3 regions of the Billgrantia hypersalina genome follow, and region 3 is predicted to be linked to each of the others. Evidence: predicted binding sites of a transcription regulator. Region 3 holds the regulator's gene; each other region holds the start of a gene.
The links. Region 3 encodes LexA, which represses DNA repair genes until DNA is damaged. Its sites were predicted from a motif close to TACTGTNTANNTANACAGTA; they were not measured.

Region 1: the regulator LexA is predicted to act here: its motif matches at 1,197-1,216, upstream of ACOJCM_RS09020 (LexA family protein).
Region 2: the regulator LexA is predicted to act here: its motif matches at 1,261-1,280, upstream of ACOJCM_RS01940 (DNA topoisomerase III).

What each region holds. Positions count from the first base shown of each region.
Region 1 is NZ_JBMIQI010000011.1:404,189-406,455, reverse strand. It holds gene ACOJCM_RS09025 (Y-family DNA polymerase) at 1-726, opposite strand, end outside; gene ACOJCM_RS09020 (LexA family protein) at 723-1,181, opposite strand; gene ACOJCM_RS09015 (MgtC/SapB family protein) at 1,326-2,267, shown strand, end outside.
Region 2 is NZ_JBMIQI010000003.1:208,305-210,571, reverse strand. It holds gene ACOJCM_RS01940 (DNA topoisomerase III) at 1-1,233, opposite strand, end outside; gene ACOJCM_RS01935 (ABC1 kinase family protein) at 1,367-2,267, shown strand, end outside.
Region 3 is NZ_JBMIQI010000002.1:162,466-164,732, forward strand. It holds gene ACOJCM_RS00800 (L,D-transpeptidase family protein) at 1-181, opposite strand, end outside; gene ACOJCM_RS00805 (TetR/AcrR family transcriptional regulator) at 183-851, opposite strand; gene lexA (transcriptional repressor LexA) at 1,049-1,696, shown strand; gene dinB (DNA polymerase IV) at 1,723-2,267, shown strand, end outside.

The sequences.
Region 1 (2,267 bases), on a different contig from region 3:
TCGCGGTTGGGCGATGTCCTCGAGCTCGATGGCCGAGTGACCGCGCAGCTCCCAGACGATGCGTTCGAGCACCACCGAGAAGGCGAGGCGAATCTCCTTGGGATCGGCCTGGCGCAGCTGCCAGGCGGTCTCGATGCCCATCAGCGCGAGTCGCTCGCCCGTGCGCCGGGCCCCCCCCCAGAGGTCCGTGACCGGCAGCTGCTCCAGCACCCGACGGGTCACGGCACTGTCGGCGTCGAGTCGACAAACGCCTTCGTAGGCGGGCTCCTGCTTGGTCAGGCGATTGGCCAGCTTGGCCAATACCCGGGTGGGGGCCACTCCCACACCGGCAGGGATGCCGGTCCAGCGACGCACCGTTTGCCGCAGCCGATGGCAGTGGGCCTCCAGCGCTTCCGGTTCGAAGCCGGTAAAGTGCACGAAGCTCTCGTCGATGGAGTAGAGTTCCACGACGGGAGAGAACTCGGCGAGCACCTGATTCACTCGGCGCGAGACATCTCCGTAGAGGGCATAATTGCTGGAGAGCAGCACGGCCTGGCGGCGAATGGCCGGGGGCAACTGGTGCAGGGGTGCCCCCATGGCCACCCCCAGCGTCTTGAGTTCCCGGGAGCGCGCCACCACGCAGCCGTCGTTATTGGAGAGCACCCCCACCGGCAGCCCCTCCAGGCGGGGATCGAAAGCCCTTTCGCAGCTGACGTAGAAGCTGTCGCCGTCGACCAGGGCAATCATGCCGGCGCCCCCGGCAGGGCATGGATCACGTGGGTCACCACGCCCCACACATGGCAATCCCGCCCCTCCAGCGGAATCGGTGCAAAGTGCGGGTTGCTGGCCAGCAGCAAGGTGCGTCCCCGTTCGTGCGAGAGCCGCTTGACGGTGAGTTCGCCGTCCACGGCGATCACCACAATCCGCCCCGGGAGCGGTTCCAGGCTGCGATCCACCACCAGCAGGTCGCCATGATGGATACCATCGCCCTGCATCGAATCTCCTTCGGCGCGCACGAAGTAGGTGGAGGCCGGCCGACGCACCACATGCTCGTGCAAGTTGAGAACGCCATCCAGGTGATCGTCAGCCGGGCTGGGGAAACCGGCCCGCACCCGGCAGCCTAAAAGGGGCTGGGTCCGCTCTGCGGGCCATAGACCGGCTCTGCCGAGCATGCGCAGCGAAGGAAAAGGGGTGACGGACATGGGGCCTCCAGAAATACCTGTAATAAAATACAGTATTCGACAGTTGCTCGCCGGAGGCAACCGGTACGCGGATCGACGACACCAGTTGAAGGAAGCCGCTGCGCCTTCCACGCTGAGACTGACGCTTTCCAGGACGGAGACGCAATGGAAGAGGCGACCCGTGAGTTTCTTTTCACTAACAGGTTTTTCATCGAACTCGGCGTGGCACTGCTGCTGGGTGCGCTGATCGGCATCGAGCGCGGCTGGGCTGCACGCGGGCGAGAATGGGGGGAACGGGTCGCAGGCGTACGCACCCATGCCTTGGTGGGGTTGCTTGGCGGCATTGCAGCCCTGCTGGGGGAGAGTCTGACGCGCTGGGCCTTCCCGCTGATATTTCTGGCGGTGGCCATCATCGCATTGGTGGCCTATCGGGCGCGCATGGAACAAAGCCAGGACTACAGCATTACCGGGCTGATCGGGCTGCTTCTAACCTTGTGCTTCGGCGCCTTGGCAGTGGCGGTGGACATTGGACTGGCGACCACCTGTGCCGTAATCACGGCATTGATCCTCGACAACAAGCGCGAGATACACGGCCTGCTCCACAAGCTGGAAGCCAACGAGCTCGATGCCGGTCTTAAGTTGCTGCTGATCAGCGTGGTGGTGCTGCCGCTGCTCCCTAACGAAGACATGGGGCCCGGCGGCGTACTCAACCCCCGTGAGATCTGGTGGTTGGTGGTGCTGATCGCCTCGATCTCCTTCATCGGTTATTTTGCCGTGCGCATTGGCGGCACCGAGAAAGGCATCCTGTTCACCGGCCTGTTCGCCGGCCTGACCTCCTCCACCGCCCTGACCCTGCAATACGCTCACCAGGCGCGGCGCGAACCGCAGTTCGCTCCGATGCTCGCCGCCGGAATACTGTTGGCCTGCGGCACCATGCTGCCGCGACTATTGCTCTATGCAGCCCTGCTCGGCCCTGCCCTGCTGCCTCGGTTGCTGGTCCCGGTCGCGGCCATGGGGGTGACGCTCTACCTCCCGGCGCTGTGGCTATGGCACCGGCATCGCCAAGGCCTCGCTGCCGACCGGCCGATGACCCAGAACCCGCTGGAG
Region 2 (2,267 bases), on a different contig from region 3:
CGGCGGATAGAATTGTGCCAGCACATTGCGTGCGATCAGGCGGAACACATCGGCTTCGGCGCGCTCCAGTCGCTCGAGCTCGGCCGGCTTGCCGGTAGGAGCCAAGGCGTGGTGGGCTCCCACTTTCTTGTCATCCCACGCCTTGGAATGCAGGGTAAAGTCGGCGCCGGCCAGCCAGTCGCGCAGCGTCTCGTCCTTGCCGCAGGCGCTTGCCAGGGTGGCGGGCGCCTGGGCCAAGTGCTCCTCCGGCAGGTAGCGACAATCCGAGCGCGGATACGTGATCAACTTGTGACGTTCGTAGAGCCGCTGGCAGATGTCCAGCACCGCCTGGGCAGAAAGCCCGAAGCGTCGCGCGGCATCCACCTGCAGCGCCGAGAGCGAATAGGGCAGGGGGGCGGGCTGACGCTTCTGGCGGGTCTCCAGTGAGGTCAGCTTGCCCTCGGCGCCGGGTAGGCGCTTGGCCAATGCGTCTGCTGCGGAGCGCTCCAGCAGCCGCCCTTGATCGTCGAGCCGGTAGCCCTCGCCGGGCTGCCACCAGGCCCGTAGCCTGCCGCTGGCGACTGCCAGGTCGGCCCATAGAACGAAAAAGGGGTAGGGACGGAAGTCGCGTATCTCGGCGTCGCGGCGCACCACCAGGCCGAGTACCGGCGTTTGCACCCGGCCCACCGAGAGCACGCCGTCTTGGCCGGCTTGACGCCCGGTCAGGGTCCAGGCACGCGTCAGGTTGATGCCGTACAGCCAGTCGGCGCGCGAGCGAGATTCGGCGGCGCGGTAGAGCGGCTGGTAACGGGCATTGTCTTCCAGCCGCGCCAGGGCACGCTGCACTGCCGGTCGGTTGAGGTCGCTGACCAGCAGGCGCGCCACCGGGCCTTTCCAGCCCAGATGCTCGATGACCTCTTGGACGAGCAATTGTCCCTCGCGATCCGGGTCACCGGCATGGACCACCTCGCGGGCCTGCTTGAGCAGCTTGCGGATCACGGCGAGCTGACCGCGGGCCTTGGGCCGCGGGGTCAGCTGCCAGCGTGCCGGCAGGATCGGCAGGTGGTCCAGCCGCCACTGCTTGTAGGCGGCATCGTAGGCATCGGGCGGGGCCTGCTCCAGCAAATGGCCCAGGCACCAGGTGACGACGGTATCGCCGGCATACAGGGCGCCATCCTCGCGGCGTATGCCGCCGGGGAGGGCATCGGCGATGGCCCGGGCAAGGCTGGGTTTTTCGGCAATGATAAGGCGCATGGCGTCATCCGGCCTCGTGAGATTCGTTTATGGATATTCTTACAGTAAAGGGCCGGCAAGACCAGACGTGAAACCTGCATGAGCGGTATGTTTGCCGTATCGTAGCGGGAACGCAGAGAGAGGGAATCGCATCATGCGGGAGCGAGGAAGAACGCGGCGCCTGCTGGGTCTCGGGGCCCGAACCGGGGGATCCCTGCTGCGCAATCGGCTGGGCGGTGAGACCGACTGGCGCGCGCTGGGCGAAGTCCTGTTCGAGGGCCTCTCCGAACTCAAGGGCCCGGCCATGAAGCTGGCCCAGATCATGGCCCAGTGGGACGACCTGCTTCCGCCTGACCTTGCCGACGAGCTGGCGCGCCTGCAGCGACAGGCCGAGCCGATGCCCTGGGAAGGGATACGCCGGACCCTGTTAGCGCAGTACGGTACGCTGGAGGCTCATTTCCGTGAGATCGAGCCACGTCCTTTTGCCAGCGCCTCCATGGGCCAGGTGCACCGCGCAGTGTCCCACGACGGCGAAACCCTGGTGCTCAAGGTGCAATACCCAGGCCTTGCCGAGGTGCTGGAGGACGATCTTGCCCAGCTCAGGAGTATCTTGCGCCTTGGACGCTGGCTCAAGGTCCCCCAGGCGCGCCTGGATGCGCTATTCGAGGAGCTCGCGGCGAGCCTGCGCAACGAACTGGACTATCAGGCCGAGGCCGGCGCGCTGGAACGCTACCGCCAGCGTTATGCGCACCTGAAGGGGCTGGCGATACCCGAACCGCTGCCGGCGCTCTCTGGGCCGCGGGTGCTGGCCATGCGCTATCTGCCTGGCACGCCGCTGCGTGACCTCGAGGGGGCGGACGATACCTTGCGCCAGCGTGTGGCCACCAGCCTCGCGGACTGGCTCACCGAGGAGCTCTTCACTTATGGCGAGTTGCACGCCGACCCCCACGCCGGCAATTTTGCCGTCGACGATGAAGGAAGGCTGGTCATTTACGATCTGGGTGCGGTGATCGAGGTACCCGAAGCGCACCTCAAGTCCATGCTGCAACTGCTCG
Region 3 (2,267 bases):
GCCAGCCGAGCGGCGTACATCCACTCCCCTCACGCTGGCCCGCTCCCGCCCGTGCCGTCGATATCGACCATTCGTTGCGCTGCTCTTCGCCCAGCCAGTAAACGAGGCGCTGACGCACGATATCGACTTCCAGCCAGACACCGTCATGGGGTGGCAGCGCTTCCAGCCTCGGCGTTCGCATTTCAGCTCGCCATGGCCGGCTGGGCGGCGGGTGGCGGCGGCAGAGGCGCATTCATGGCCGCCACCACTACGGGGCGCAAACGGCGAATGAGGTCACGCACCGACACGTGCTCCTGGAAGTCCTTTTCGGCAATGTCGCGCAGCGCATCGAGTCCGGACAGTGTGAAGATGACCGTGCCCAGCACGAAATGCAGCCGCCAGAAGCGCTCGGCATCGGGCAGTTCGGGAGTAGCACGGCGCACCAGTTCGGTAAAGCGGGTGAAAACGCTGCCATACTCCTCCTGGATATGGCGCCGCAAATGGCCCTGGGCCTGGCTGTAGGCGAGCCCCAGCAATTTCATGAAAACCTTGAGGCTATGCTTCTCCGCGGGCACCTCGAGTACGGTGCGCGCCATGGTCTCGAGCAACTCCTCCAGTGGAATCACACCGCCGCCGTGACGCGCTTCGAGTTCGTCGAGAGCATGGTGGAAGCGCACGGTAAAGGGGTCGAGGTAGCGCGAGAACACCGCCTGGATCAGCGCCTTCTTCGAGCCGAAGTGATAGTTCACCGCAGCCAGGTTGACGCGCGCCTTGCTGGTGATGGTGCGCAACGACGTCTCGGCGAAGCCGCGTTCGGCGAACAAGACTTCGGCAGTGTCGAGAATGCGCGTGACGGTATCGGTCTGAGCCATGATCAGCTCCCGCTGGAAACAACTGTTTTAAACATTACAAAAGTCTACGCCATTACGCTTCCTGGCTCAACGTATCGAAAAGCAGAAGCGTTTTAAACGAACGAAGAATCTCGCACCGGACCTCATAGCGGCTTTTACTGGATAGACTTCCATGCTGTATACTTGACCAATACGGCAGTCAGCAACCGGAGTCCGACATGACACGCCCCCTTACCTCGCGCCAGCAGAATGTCTATGACTTCATCGTCAAGACCATGAACGAGTTCGGCTACCCTCCCACTCGTGCCGAGATCGCCCGGGCGCTGGGCTTCCGCTCACCCAACGCTGCCGAGGAGCATCTGCGCGCCCTTGAGCGCAAGGGTGTCATCAGGGTGATACGTGGCACGTCGCGCGGCATCCGTCTGCCGGCCCAGGAAGCCGACAGTGCCGTCAACGAGTCGAACACCGAGGGATTACCGATCATTGGTGAGGTGGCCGCCGGCAGTCCGGTTCTCGCGGCCGAGCATATCGATCGCTACTGCCCCCTGCCCCCGGATTACTTCACGCCCCGCGCCGATTACCTGCTCAAGGTGCGCGGCTTGTCGATGAAGGACGTCGGTATTCTCGAAGGGGACCTGTTGGCCGTGCATCGTACCGAGCGCGTGCGCGACGGGCAGATCGTCGTGGCGCGGCTGGAGGACGAAGTCACGGTCAAGCGATTCCACCGCCAGGGTCACCTTGTCATCCTCGAAGCAGAGAATGCCGATTTCGCCCCTATCGAGGTGGATTTGCGTCACCAGCCGCTGGAAATCGAGGGGATTGGGGTGGGGGTGATACGCGGCGGCAACGGCCAAGCTTTAGGGTAAGAGCTGGCTAGCCTGGTAAAATCATGATCCGCAAGATCCTGCACGCCGATTGCGACTGCTTCTATGCTGCCGTGGAGATGCGTGACAACCCGGCGCTTCGCGACATTCCCCTGGCGATCGGGGGTAGCGCCGAAGGGCGCGGCGTCATCTCGACCTGCAATTATCCTGCCCGCGCCTTCGGCATCCATTCCGCCATGCCCACGGCAAGGGCACTCCGCCTGTGCCCGCATCTCACCTTGCTGCCAGGCGATTTCGACCGCTATCGCGAAGCCTCTCGACAACTGCTGGAGATATTCCACGAACTGACGCCACTGGTGGAACCGCTGTCGCTCGACGAGGCCTTTCTTGACGTCACCGAGGTGACACGCTTTTCGGGCAGCGCCACCTGGATGGCGCACTGGCTGAAAGAGGAGTGTCTCAAGCGTGTCGGCATCACCGTATCGGTGGGCGCCGCGCCGTCGAAGTTCTTGGCCAAGATCGCCAGTGATTGGGAGAAGCCTGATGGACTGACCGTGATCACTCCCGCACAGGTGGATGACTTCGTACGCGAGCTCCCTGTCACCAAGCTGCA